DNA from 3 places in the Pseudomonas gozinkensis genome. Region 2 is predicted to be linked to each of the others. Evidence: riboswitches for the same ligand, from Rfam matches in the RefSeq annotation. Region 2 holds a riboswitch; each other region holds the start of a gene.

Region 1 (4,192 bases), 1.7 Mb from region 2:
TCGTAGACAACCACCGAAAAACCGGGCCGAGCGGCGCCTCGCTCGTGGCGTAAAGCCCCGAGTCGTTTCTCAGTGGATGCCAAGTGATTACCGTCCACCACCCGAACCTGCCAACCCGGCAGCATCGCCGTGCAACCCAACTCCCTGATCGTTGGAGCCAGGCGCTGTGCACAGCCCGTGACCAGGGCGCGCAACAGAGCTGGCTCGGTACGACTGATCTTGTCGTAGAGGGCCGCCAGGCTGACAGGAAGATCTTCCAGTTGCCGCGCCGCAGCGTGCAGGGATGGCTTCAAGCCCAATGAAACAAGGGACATCAGCTTGATGATGGTCGAGAACAGTAGCTCACGAGAATACTGCCGTTGCCGATGCTCTTCGAAGACCTGATCGACCCACTCAGGGGCAATAGCTTGCTCCAGCGCCAATTTGGCCATAACGCTGGCAGGTGCTTTTTTCTCGAAACGCGCTAAAACATCGGCCCACATCGTTCGGGTATCCCTGATAGAAACTTCAGGGGATTTTACCTAAGACCTTGAAAGGGATGGCCGTCAGGGCGGAACCCTAAGAAGCCGTTACCGCAGCAACGGATCAGCCCCCAATCCCAATCCCAATCCCAATCCCAATCCCAATCCCAATTGACTCAAATTCCCCCTCATGGTCTCCTACACAACTTGTTACGGGTGCCCTTCACAGGGTGAAACGGGAAACCGGTGAATCATGTGCTTTACTCTAAAGCCATGTCAGTCCGGTGCTGCCCCCGCAACGGTAAGCGAGCGAAGCGTCAGATCCACTGTGCCCTCGGGCATGGGAAGGTGACGCTTGCAGGTCGGCAGACAGCCACCCCTCGTGAGCCCGGAGACCGGCCCGCAACACACAGTGCGTATCCTTGCGCCACTGAACATAACAAACCCGCGGTGGGCGGGCGCTGTTCGAACCTCTGCGTGCCCGGCCGCAGGGGTTTTCATGCGCTCTATTCACCCGCTGACACTCCAGAGGGAAGCGCCATGTCGATCATCAGCAGCACCGGCAGCAATTCGGACAAGATCTCCAGCACCACCACCCTGAGCCAACGCCTGACCGCCGCCGTCTGCGCGTCGATCCTCGGTGCGTGCCTTGTGTATTTCGCCGGTTTCTCGCACATCGAAGCGGTGCACAACGCCGCGCACGATACCCGCCACAGCGCCGCGTTCCCTTGCCACTGAGACCTGACGACATGATCAAGCGTATTGCGCAGACCGCAGGTTTCACCGGCCTTCTGGCCGCCCTGCTCCTGACGTTGCTGCAAAGCTTCTGGGTGTCGCCGCTGATTCTGCAGGCCGAAACCTTCGAGAAAGCCGAGCCGGTTGCCGAAGTTCACGAACACGCCGCCGGCACCGCCGCCCACACCCACGATGCCGAAGCCTGGGAGCCGGAAGACGGCTGGCAACGCGTGGTTTCCACCACCGGTGGCAATCTGGTGGTTGCCGTGGGTTTTGCCCTGATGCTGGCGGGTCTGTACACCCTGCGTGCGCCGACCAAAACCTCTCAGGGCCTGCTCTGGGGTCTGGCCGGTTATGCGACCTTCGTGCTCGCGCCGACCATGGGCCTGCCGCCTGAACTGCCAGGCACTGCCGCCGCGGATCTGGCCTCGCGGCAGATGTGGTGGATCGGCACCGCCGCCTCCACCGCTGTCGGCCTGGCCTTGATCGCGTTCAGCCGTAACTGGCTGATGAAGATCCTCGGCGTGGCAATCCTTGCCGTGCCGCATGTGATCGGCGCGCCACAACCGCAAGTGCATTCGATGCTTGCCCCGGAAGCCCTCGAAGCCCAGTTCAAAATCGCTTCGCAGCTGACCAACGTGGCGTTCTGGCTGGCCCTGGGCCTGATCAGCGCCTGGTTGTTCCGCCGCAAAAGCGAAGGTCAGTACCACGCATGACCGATGACAGCGCAGCGCCGACCTTCGTGGTCGGCCTGGGCTGCCAGCGCGGCTGCCCGGCCAGCACGCTGCGCGCATTGCTCGATCAGGCGTTACAGGCGCATCGGATTGATCTTGAGAAGGTCAAGGCGCTGGCCAGCATCGACCTCAAGCGTGATGAACCCGGTTTGCAGGAGCTCGCCGCCCAACTGGCGCTGCCCTTGTTGTATTTCAGCAGCGAAGAACTGGCCAGTTATCAGCAACGCTTGAGTCACCATTCACAGATCGCCTTCGAACGCACCGGCTGCTACGGCGTAGCAGAAAGTGCCGCTCTGGCACTCGCCGAACAGTTGATCAGTGGCCCGGCAAAACTGCTGATTTCCCGGCAAAAGTACGCCCAGGCGACACTGGCATTGGCCGGCGCTGCGTAAATTCCCGATAATCCCCGCTTTCGATCATGAGCATTCTTCATCTGAAGGGCTTGTGAAGCTCCGCCCTGCCCCTTTTCTACAGGATCCAACGATGACCGTTTACTTCATCGGCGCCGGCCCCGGCGACCCGGAATTGATCACTGTCAAAGGCCAGCGGCTGATCCGCAGTTGCCCGGTGATCATCTATGCAGGCTCGCTGGTGCCGACGGCAGTGCTGGAAGGTCATTGCGCTGAAACCGTGGTCAACAGCGCCGAACTGCACCTGGAGCAGATCGTCGAGCTGATCAAGACCGCCCACGCCAAGGGCCAGGACGTCGCGCGCGTACATTCGGGCGATCCGAGCCTGTACGGCGCCATTGGCGAGCAGATTCGTTATTTGCGTGAGCTGGATATTTCGTTCGAGATCATTCCCGGCGTAACCGCCACTGCCGCTTGCGCTGCTTTACTGGGTGCCGAACTGACCCTGCCGGACATTTCGCAGAGCGTGATTTTGACCCGTTATGCGGACAAGACCGCGATGCCGGTTGGCGAAGAGCTCGGCAGTCTTGCGCAGCATGGGGCGACCATGGCGATTCATCTGGGCGTCAATCATCTGGAAAAGATTCTGGCTGAACTGCTGCCGCATTACGGCGCGGATTGCCCGATCGCGGTGATTCACCGGGCGACGTGGCCGGATCAGGACTGGGTGACGGGGACGCTGGAGGATATTGCCGCGAAGGTGGCGGCCAAGGGGTTTCGGCGTACGGCGTTGATTCTGGTTGGGCGGGTGTTGGGTAGCGATCACTTTAGTGAGTCATCGCTGTATCGCGCGGGGCATGCGCACCTGTATAGACCGTGAATGGGACGCGCAGCGTCCCGGGCTGCATTCCCACGCGGAGCGTGGGAACGATCAAAGTCCCAAAATTTCCGGCATAAAAAAACGGCGCTCACGGGGCGCCGTTTTTCATGCCGCAGCGAACACCTTAGTAGTAGGCGTTTTCTTTCTGCGTGTGGTCGGTCACGTCGCGAACGCCCTTGAGCTCCGGAATGCGCTCAAGCAAGGTGCGCTCAATGCCTTCCTTCAGGGTCACGTCCGCCTGGCCGCAGCCCTGGCAGCCGCCGCCGAACTGCAACACGGCAATGCCGTCTTCAACCACATCGATCAGGCTGACCTGACCGCCGTGGCTGGCCAGCCCCGGGTTGATTTCGGTTTGCAGGTAGTAGTTGATACGCTCGTTGACCGGGCTGTCGGCGTTGACCATCGGGACTTTGGCGTTTGGCGCCTTGATGGTCAACTGGCCGCCCATGCGGTCGGTAGCGTAGTCGACGACGGCATCATCGAGAAACGCTTCGCTGAACGAGTCGATGTAAGCGGTGAAGCTTTTCAGCCCCAGCGCTGTGTCTTCAGGTTTCTCTTCGCCCGGCTTGCAATAGGCAATGCAGGTTTCGGCGTACTGGGTGCCAGGCTGGGTGATGAAGACGCGGATGCCGATGCCCGGGGTGTTCTGCTTGGAAAGCAGATCAGCCAGGTAATCATGGGCGGCGTCGGTAATGGTAATAGCGGTCATGGAGACTCCTCGCAGGCTTGAGGCGGAGTTTACGCCAATCGGCGCGCGGCACAAAGTCCCAGTATTTTTGTCGGAATAAAATCCCGTTATTCAGGCTGGTGACGGACGGTCGCTCGAGCGCTGCAAGTGCCGGTATCCGGCCTTTTCGATCCATTTGTAGCTGGCCAGACTGCCCGCACCAATCAAGATCAAACAGACCGTAATGACGACGTACGGACTGAGCGAATAGCGCTGCGCCAGATAATGCCCGAGCATCAGAATAAGCGTGTGGATCAAGTACACCGAGTACGAACAGTCACCCATCAGTTTCAGCAATCGACTGC
Region 2 (4,192 bases):
GTTGCTCGATGCGCCCGGCGAAATTGCCGAACGCCACCAGCGGATGCCAGCGTTTCGGTTCACCCAGCAGCGCATCCAGCGCAACCGCGGCGACACTCAATAACGCCACACTCATTGACTCACTCCCCAATAATTTTCATACAGCAGCTCATTGAGCGGACGCGCCTGTGCCCACCCTTCGAGTACCAGCATCGGCGCCGGATAGAATTCCTTGACCGGCCCCAGACAAAGAACCGCCAGCGGCTTGGCCCCGGTCGGCAGTTTCAGCAGATCGGCCAGCGCCTGCGGTTCGAACAGCGACACCCAGCCCATGCCCAGGCCTTCGGCACGCGCGGCGAGCCACAGGTTCTGGATCGCGCAGGACAGCGACGCCATGTCCATTTCCGGCAGCGTGCGACGGCCGAAAATATGCCGCTCGCGATCGTCCATCAACGCCGCCACCAGCACTTCAGCGCAATCGTTGATGCCTTCGACCTTGAGCTTCATGAACTCGTCGCTGCGCTCGCCGAGGGCTTCGGCGGTGCGCACGCGCTCTTCTTCAACAAGGTTCTGGATCTGGCCACGCAAGGCGCGGTCGCTGATACGGATGAAGCGCCAAGGCTGCATCAGGCCGACGCTCGGTGCCTGATGTGCAGCTTCGAGCAGTCGGCGTAACAGTTCAGGCTCGACCGTGCCGCCGCTGAAGTGACGCATGTCGCGGCGTTCGGCGATGGCGCGGTAGACCGCTTCGCGCTCGGCGTCAGTGAAGGCGTTGTCGGTCATGGCCCCATCGCTGGCAAGCCAGCTCCCACAGGAGATTGCGTTTCTTCAGACATTACACCCGCCCACTGTGGGAGCTGGCTTGCCAGCGATGGGGCCCTCATGGTTCGGCGCAAACAATGTTGCGATAGCCTCTGGATTTGACGGGAAATAGAAGTGCACATAGGAGGCGGTCATCCGCCCTTCCCGGTAAACCGCTTCCGCGCCGCGCCCGCCGTTGGGGCTGTGGCCACGGGCAATCGGCGTCAGTTCGGTGGTGGTCAGGGAATGGTGATAGGTGTGGCCGCGCAACAGGCCTTCCGGCAGGTCGACCTCTTGCAGCGCCAGTGCGGCGAGGCGCTTTTGCATCACGGCGTCGCCACTCAACAGGCCGACCAAATCAGCGCGGGTGCCTTCGACATCGGTCAGCGAGTCGAGCAGATAAAGCATGCCGCCGCATTCGGCGAGCAACGGTTTGCCGGCCGCATGGTGCGCTCGAATTGCGTTGAGCATGTCGGCGTTCTGCGACAGGGCAACGTGGTGCAATTCCGGATAGCCGCCGGGCAAGTACAAGCTGTCAGCCTCAGGCAATTGCGTATCGCGGATCGGCGAGAAGAAACTCAATTGCGCACCCATCGCCCGCAGCAGATCGAGACTGGCGCCGTAGGTGAAAGCGAAAGCTTCGTCCCGGGCGACGGCAATTCGTACGCCTTCGAGCAGTTTTTCGGTCTCAACGATTTCAGGCGCAGCGAATTCCACGGCCGGTGGCAGCGCTACCTCGCAAGTGCCGGCCAGCGCTTCGGCGGCGGCGTCGAGGCGTACGTCGAGGTCATTGAGTTCGCTGGCCTGCACCAGACCGAGATGGCGGCTTGGCAGTTCGATCCCGGTTTCCCGGGACAACGCGCCATACCAGCGCAAACCTTCGGTGAGGCTGCCTTCCAGCAATTGCGCATGGCGCACGGTGCCGACGCGGTTGGCCAGCACGCCGGCAAACGGCAAGTCCGGCTGATAGCGCGCCAGGCCCAGGGCCAGTGCGCCGAAGGTCTGGGCCATGGCTGTGCCGTCGATCACACCGAGCACCGGTACGCCGAAATGCCGCGCCAGATCGGCGCTCGACGGCGTGCCGTCGAACAGGCCCATCACACCCTCGATCAGGATCAGATCGGCTTCGGCGGCGGCTTCCCACAACAGGCGTCGACTTTCCTGCTCGCCGACCATCCACATGTCCAGTTGATAGACCGGCGCACCGCTGGCGCGCTCGAGGATCATCGGGTCGAGAAAGTCCGGGCCGCACTTGAACACGCGAACCTTGCGCCCCTGATTGCGATGCAAACGGGCCAGCGCAGCGGTGACGGTGGTCTTGCCCTGACCGGAAGCCGGCGCGGCGATCAGTACCGCCGGGCAGTGACGTGGTTGATTCAAAGTTCGACGCCTTTCTGCGCTTTGATGCCGGCCTGGAAGGCGTGCTTGATCATGCCCATCTCGGTGACGGTGTCGCCCATCTCGATCATTTCCGGCTTGGCGGCGCGACCGGTGACGATCACGTGCTGCATCGGCGGACGGGCCTGCAGATCGCTGAGCACCTGATCCAGATCGAGGTAACCGTGCTTGAGGGCGATGTTCAGTTCATCGAGCACCACCAGACCGATCGACGGATCGCGCAGCAGCTCGCGGGAGACTTCCCAGGCCGCTTCGGCGGCGGCTATGTCGCGCTGGCGATCCTGGGTTTCCCAGGTGAAGCCCTCGCCCATCACATGAAAACGCACTTGCTCGGGGAAGCGGCGGAAGAACAGCTCTTCGCCGGTGCTGTTGCGGCCCTTGATGAACTGCACCACACCGCACTGCATGCCGTGACCCATGGCGCGGGCGAGCATGCCGAATGCCGAGCTGCTCTTGCCTTTGCCGTTGCCGGTCAGCACCAGCACCAGGCCGCATTCGTCTGGCGAATTGGCGATGCGTTCGTCGATCACGGCTTTTTTGCGCTGCATGCGCGCCAGGTGGCGCTCGTCGCGCTCGGGGGAATCAGTCATGGGGGAGCTCTCCGTTGAGGCTGGATAACGGCGGGCAGGCACAAGAATAGACGGCAACAAGCCTGGCATCGCCCACCGTGATGCCGCTGGATGGATCAGGCCGGTCTCCGGGCTCATGAGCGGCTGGTGCCTGGCTGCGCGCCTTCCCGCATTTACGCAGTGGCATCAGACGCAGCTTTTACTCATTTACCGTTGCGGGGGCAGCGCCGGGATCGTGAGGGTTCTTCGCTTCAAGACCCGCCTCACCGGCTTCCCTGTTTCACTCTGTCGACATGCGCCACAGAGCACCTGAAACAAGCCGCGAAGGTTAGAGGGTTGGGGGTGGAGCGTCAATTGAAGAGGGGCTTGTACGGCGAATAACTGCCGCCGATCAATTAACTGACGCCAATCTTGTGCCACACTGTCAGCAGTGATATCAAAGAGCCATGCTTTTTGACTGCAGAGAGCACATCACAATAACAAGGGAGAGCACCATGCAAGGCATGATCATCAGCAACCCGCGGCTGGAATTCCTGCGCCCGGTGCTGGAACGCTGGTTTGACTGTATCGACCGTTACAACGCCGTACGCGGCGACAGCGACACCCCCTACTGGCACGACGAGAAAGCCAACCTTGGCCTGCTGTCCGCCGCCGCATGGATGGCCGAACTGGTCACCCTGCGCGACACTGCCACCCGCAAGCAGAACGAAGAAGGCGAGCGCAACGCCCGCGCCGACCTGTTTATTGCCGGCGCCGACGATCGCGCCTTCATCCAGGCCACCCAGCGCTGGCCACGCGTCACCAGCCTGAATCTGACGCAGGCCCTGGCGGATATCACCAGCGACGCCAAGCGCATCAGCTACGCCAGCGACCTGAAACTCGGCTGCCTGTTCGTCGCCCCGCAAAAGGCCCAGCACAGCGCCAGTCCGGAAGAGCTGCAGGACATGGTCGATGACCTGCAAAAGGAACACACCTGCGCCGTCGCCTGGTACTTTCCCTACGCCTACCGCAAATTGCGCAGCGAAGCCGGCAACTATCACCCCGGCATTGCCATGCTGTTCAAGGAAGCCCGCGGCTGAGGGTTGAACCATCGGGCTTGTGCACTCCTCTATGATTAAGAATGCATTTATAGGGAAGATCAGCAATGCGCAAGCCCCAGCTCGTTTTCGTCATCGTGCTCGCCGGAGGGCTCGCCGCCTGTGGTGAATCCTCCAGCCTGCAAGTCTCCGACGGCACCGGCCCGTCACCCAAATTGCCCGAACCGAACAAGACCCTGATCCCGACGGTGAACATCGCCCCGGCCATCGGCTGGCCGGCCGGCGCGAAACCGACGGCAGCGACAGGCACACAGGTAGCAGCGTTTGCCGAGAATCTCGATCACCCTCGCTGGCTGTATGTGCTGCCCAACGGCGATGTGCTGGTAGCGGAAACCAACGCCCCGCCCA
Region 3 (4,192 bases), 1.7 Mb from region 2:
CCCAAACCCAAAACATGGGTGCAAGGCGCTGCGGTGCATGCGCATGTTTCAACGGACCGGGTAATCAAGGCCGCCAAAACGAAAAGACCTTGAAAGGGATGGCCCTGACGGCGGGTCACTTTTTCCAAACGCCGAAAAAGTAACCAAAAAGGCTGCACCCTGACGTACGGCCCCTCGCTGAGGCTCGGGGTTCCTTCGCTCCGGGATTGATCCGGGGGCATCGCCTACGGTTTGCTTCTCTGCACCTCCTCTCGATGTGTTTGGCTTCGCCAAACGGTCGCTGCGCTCCCACCCCCGGATCAATCCCTCCACTCAGCCTGCCGACGGGCCCTGCGATCAAAAGCGGTACTCGAGCTAACGCTCATCGTTTTGAGTGGGGGGGGCGGGGCGTGTTCGGCTTTGGTTTTGTGGTGGGCTTACCCCTCACCCCAGCCCTCTCCCCGAGGAGAGGGAGCCGATTTCTGTGCTTTTCAAAGTCTGAGTTCAACGCGGTATCGCAAGTCGGCGCAACTCTCCCAATCAACTCGGTCGGTTCCCTCTCCCTACGGGCGGTCCGACGTTTCGGGAGGGCTAGGGTGAGGGGCTCTTGATCTGGCCTTTGCTCTGGCTCTGGCTCTGGCTTTTGATTTTTTGCCCCTTCGGCAGGCCGAGCGGAGGTGTTCATCAGGGGGTAGGCGCGCAGCGCCGTGCGGCGAAGCCGCATACATCGAGAGGAGGTGCAGCGAAGCAAACCGTAGGCGATGCCCCCTGATGGACACCGTAGCGAGGGAACACTGAGCCTAAGCGAAGTGCCGTACGCCGGGGCGTAGACTTTTTGGTTACTTTTGGCTGGGCCGGCATTCCGGGCGTTTGTCAAAAGTGACCCGCCGTCAGGGCGGAACCCTAGGAAGCCGTTACCGCAGCAACGGATATGCTCACAAAACCCAAAACCAAAAAACAACGGCCATTGACCCATCACGAACCCATGCGTAGCCTTGCGCTTTCGAGGTTCTTCGGCCCACGCCGAAGCTAAGAAGGGAACGCGGTCCAAGCCGCGGCTGCCCCCGCAACTGTGAACGGTGCTGTTCGCTGCCACGCCACTGCCAACTCAATCCAGAGCCAGCGGGAAGGCGCAGCGAATACCGGGCCAAGGCCCGAACACCGTCAGCCAGGAGACCTGCCTCGTCACAGATTCTCACTTTCAACCGGGCGGGGTGATCCGGTGGCGAACTCTCCAGGCACGCACTTGCGTGCCGGTCTCGTCCCGTATGCCCGCCACCTTGCCAAAGGGCATCCGATGAAAACACTGGCCAAACTCCCCGTCACCATCGTCACCGGCTTCCTCGGCTCGGGCAAAACCACCTTGCTGCGGCACATGCTCGACAACGCGCAAGGCCGCCGCATCGCGGTGATCGTCAACGAGTTCGGCGAGCTGGGCATCGACGGTGAAATCCTCAAGCAATGCACCATCGGCTGTACCGAAGAAGAAGCCACCGGTCGTGTCTACGAACTGGCCAACGGCTGCCTGTGCTGCACGGTTCAGGAAGAGTTCTTCCCGGTGATGCGCGAACTGGTGGCCCGTCGCGGCGACCTCGACCACATCCTGATCGAAACCTCGGGCCTGGCCCTGCCAAAACCACTGGTGCAAGCCTTCCAGTGGCCGGAAATCCGCAGCGCCTGCACCGTTGACGCCGTGATCACCGTGGTCGACAGCCCGGCCGTGGCCGCCGGCACTTTCGCCGCGTTCCCGGATCAGGTCGATGCCCAGCGCAAACTCGACCCGAACCTGGACCACGAATCGCCGCTGCACGAGCTGTTCGCCGACCAACTGGCCAGCGCCGACCTGGTGATCCTCAACAAGGCCGACCAGACCAGCCCTGAAGACCTCGCTCGCGTGCGCCTGGAAGTCGCCGAAGAGCTGCCGCCGGCGGTGAAAATCATCGAAGCCAGCAACGGTCGTCTGCCGCTGGACGTGCTGATTGGTCTGGGTGCCGGTTCCGAAGAACACATCGACAGCCGCCACAGCCATCACGATCACCACCACGGTGAAGGCGATGACGATCACGACGACCACGATCACGACGCTTTCGACTCGATCTCCATCGAACTGCCACAAGCCGACGAAAGCCTGTTGCTCGACGCACTGACGCAACTGGTGGTGCAGCACGGCATTCTGCGGGTCAAAGGTTTCGCGGCAATCCCGAACAAGCCGATGCGTCTGCTGATCCAGGGCGTGGGCACGCGTTTCGACAAACACTTCGACCGTCAGTGGGGCGCCGATGAAGCGCGTGTGACGCGTCTGGTGTTGATCGGTCAGGAACTGGATGCCGCCCAGCTCGAAGCGCAACTGCGCGCCGCGCTCAGCGTTTAAGCCATGCACCTGCTCAGGACCCAGCCCGGCGGTTTCGTGTCGGATGACAACATTGCCGACCTTGGACAAACCCCCGCCGAGCTGGTGATCCTGTGCAGCGGCGATTCCAGCCTCGCGCTGCTCGCCGAAGCCGCGCAGCAACTGCCCGAGGATTACCCGAGCGTGCGGCTGGCCAACCCGATGCAGGTGCAGAACCATGCGTCGGTCGATCTGTACGTCGATGAAGTGCTGCGCCATGCCAAGGTCATTCTGATCTCGTTGCACGGCGGCATCGCTTATTGGCGTTATGGCGTCGAGCGGCTGGTCGAGTTGTCCGAACGTGGCGTGCAGGTGATTCTGGTACCGGGCGATGACCGGCCCGACCCGGAGCTCAGCGACCTCAGCACCGTCGGCGCCGAAGATCGCGACCGGCTCTGGCAGTTTCTGCGTCAGGGCGGCATGGGCAATGCGCTGGACTTTTTCCGCTGTCTGGCCAATCGCTGGCTGGCACGGGATTACGTGTGGGGCGAGCCGCAGACGCTGCCGCGCACGGCGATTTACCACCCGAACAAAAACACCGCCGCACTGAGTGACTGGCAAGCCGATTGGCTGCCCGGTCAACCGGTGTCGGCGGTGTTGTTTTATCGCTCGCATTTGCAAGCGGCGAACACGGCGTTTATCGACGTGTTCTGCCAACGGCTTCAGGCTGCCGGACTCAATCCGTTGCCGATCGCCGTGGCCAGTTTGAAAGAGCCCGGCTGCCTGTCGGTGGTCGAGGACTGGCTGGATGAAGTCGAGGCCTCGGTGATCTTGAACACCACCGGTTTCGCCCAGTCCAGCCCGGAGGCGCCGCATCTGCGGCCGTTCCGTCGCAATATTCCGGTGATCCAGGCGATCTGCGCCCAGGACAACGAGCCCGGTTGGCGCGAAAGCGAGCAGGGCCTCGGTCCGCGGGATCTGGCGATGCACATCGCCTTGCCGGAGCTCGACGGTCGGATCATCAGTCGGCCGATCAGTTTCAAGGATCTGGCCTGGCGCAGTGAGCGCAGTCAGTCCGATGTCGTGTGTTATCGGGCGCAGCCTGAACGTATGGATTTTGTGGCTGAACTGGCGCGACGCTGGGTCGAACTGGCGCGGGTGCCGAACGCTGAAAAACGTATCGCGCTGATCCTCGCCAATTACCCGACCCGGGACGGACGCATCGGCAACGGCGTGGGACTCGACACGCCGGCTGCCGCGCTGAATATCCTCCGGGCGTTGCAGGCTGAAGGTTATCCGTTGCCGGCCGAATTGCCGGACAGCGGCTCCGAGCTGATCCGGCAACTGCTCGGCGGCGTCAGCAACGATCTCGATACGCTCGACCAGCGCCCGTGCCAGCAAAGCCTGGCGATGAACGATTACCTGAAGATGTTCAACGCGCTGCCCGAAGCCAATCGCACGGCGGTGCTGGAACGTTGGGGGTCACCGCAAAACGATCCGATGTGCCGTGACGGGCGGATGATGATCGCCGGCCTGCGGTTTGGCCTGACCTTCGTCGGCATTCAACCGGCGCGGGGTTATCAGGTCGATCCGAGCGCGGTGTATCACGACCCGGACCTGGTGCCGCCGCACGCGTACCTCGCGTTCTATTTCTGGCTGCGCCAGATCTACGGGGCTCATGGCGTTATCCACGTCGGCAAGCACGGCAATCTCGAATGGCTGCCGGGCAAAGGTGTGGGCCTTTCGGAGAACTGCTGGCCGGACGCGCTGCTCGGGCCGCTGCCGAACATCTATCCGTTTATCGTCAACGACCCGGGCGAGGGCGCTCAGGCCAAACGTCGCACCCAGGCGGTGATCATCGACCACTTGATGCCGCCGCTGACC

The links. Region 2 has a riboswitch for cobalamin ahead of cobO (cob(I)yrinic acid a,c-diamide adenosyltransferase). Riboswitches for the same ligand answer to the same signal wherever they lie in the genome.
Region 1: linked by a shared signal. The riboswitch ahead of IHQ43_RS15960 (CbtB domain-containing protein) and the one ahead of cobO (cob(I)yrinic acid a,c-diamide adenosyltransferase) in region 2 are both predicted to bind cobalamin.
Region 3: linked by a shared signal. The riboswitch ahead of cobW (cobalamin biosynthesis protein CobW) and the one ahead of cobO (cob(I)yrinic acid a,c-diamide adenosyltransferase) in region 2 are both predicted to bind cobalamin.

Annotation. Positions count from the first base shown of each region.
Region 1 is NZ_CP062253.1:3,629,472-3,633,663, forward strand. Features, by position in the region: gene IHQ43_RS15955 (IS4 family transposase) at 1-431, opposite strand, end outside; cobalamin riboswitch at 659-879, shown strand; gene IHQ43_RS15960 (CbtB domain-containing protein) at 1,002-1,199, shown strand; gene IHQ43_RS15965 (CbtA family protein) at 1,211-1,912, shown strand; gene IHQ43_RS15970 (cobalamin biosynthesis protein) at 1,909-2,322, shown strand; gene cobM (precorrin-4 C(11)-methyltransferase) at 2,414-3,160, shown strand; gene nfuA (Fe-S biogenesis protein NfuA) at 3,285-3,869, opposite strand; gene IHQ43_RS15985 (acyltransferase family protein) at 3,960-4,192, opposite strand, start outside.
Region 2 is NZ_CP062253.1:1,899,773-1,903,964, reverse strand. Features, by position in the region: gene cbiB (adenosylcobinamide-phosphate synthase CbiB) at 1-115, opposite strand, end outside; gene bluB (5,6-dimethylbenzimidazole synthase) at 112-762, opposite strand; gene IHQ43_RS08590 (cobyrinic acid a,c-diamide synthase CobB) at 808-2,160, opposite strand; gene cobO (cob(I)yrinic acid a,c-diamide adenosyltransferase) at 2,157-2,768, opposite strand; cobalamin riboswitch at 2,850-3,075, opposite strand; gene IHQ43_RS08580 (hypothetical protein) at 3,242-3,826, shown strand; gene IHQ43_RS08575 (PQQ-dependent sugar dehydrogenase) at 3,892-4,192, shown strand, end outside.
Region 3 is NZ_CP062253.1:3,624,502-3,628,693, reverse strand. Features, by position in the region: gene IHQ43_RS15955 (IS4 family transposase) at 1-93, shown strand, start outside; cobalamin riboswitch at 969-1,178, shown strand; gene cobW (cobalamin biosynthesis protein CobW) at 1,277-2,350, shown strand; gene cobN (cobaltochelatase subunit CobN) at 2,354-4,192, shown strand, end outside.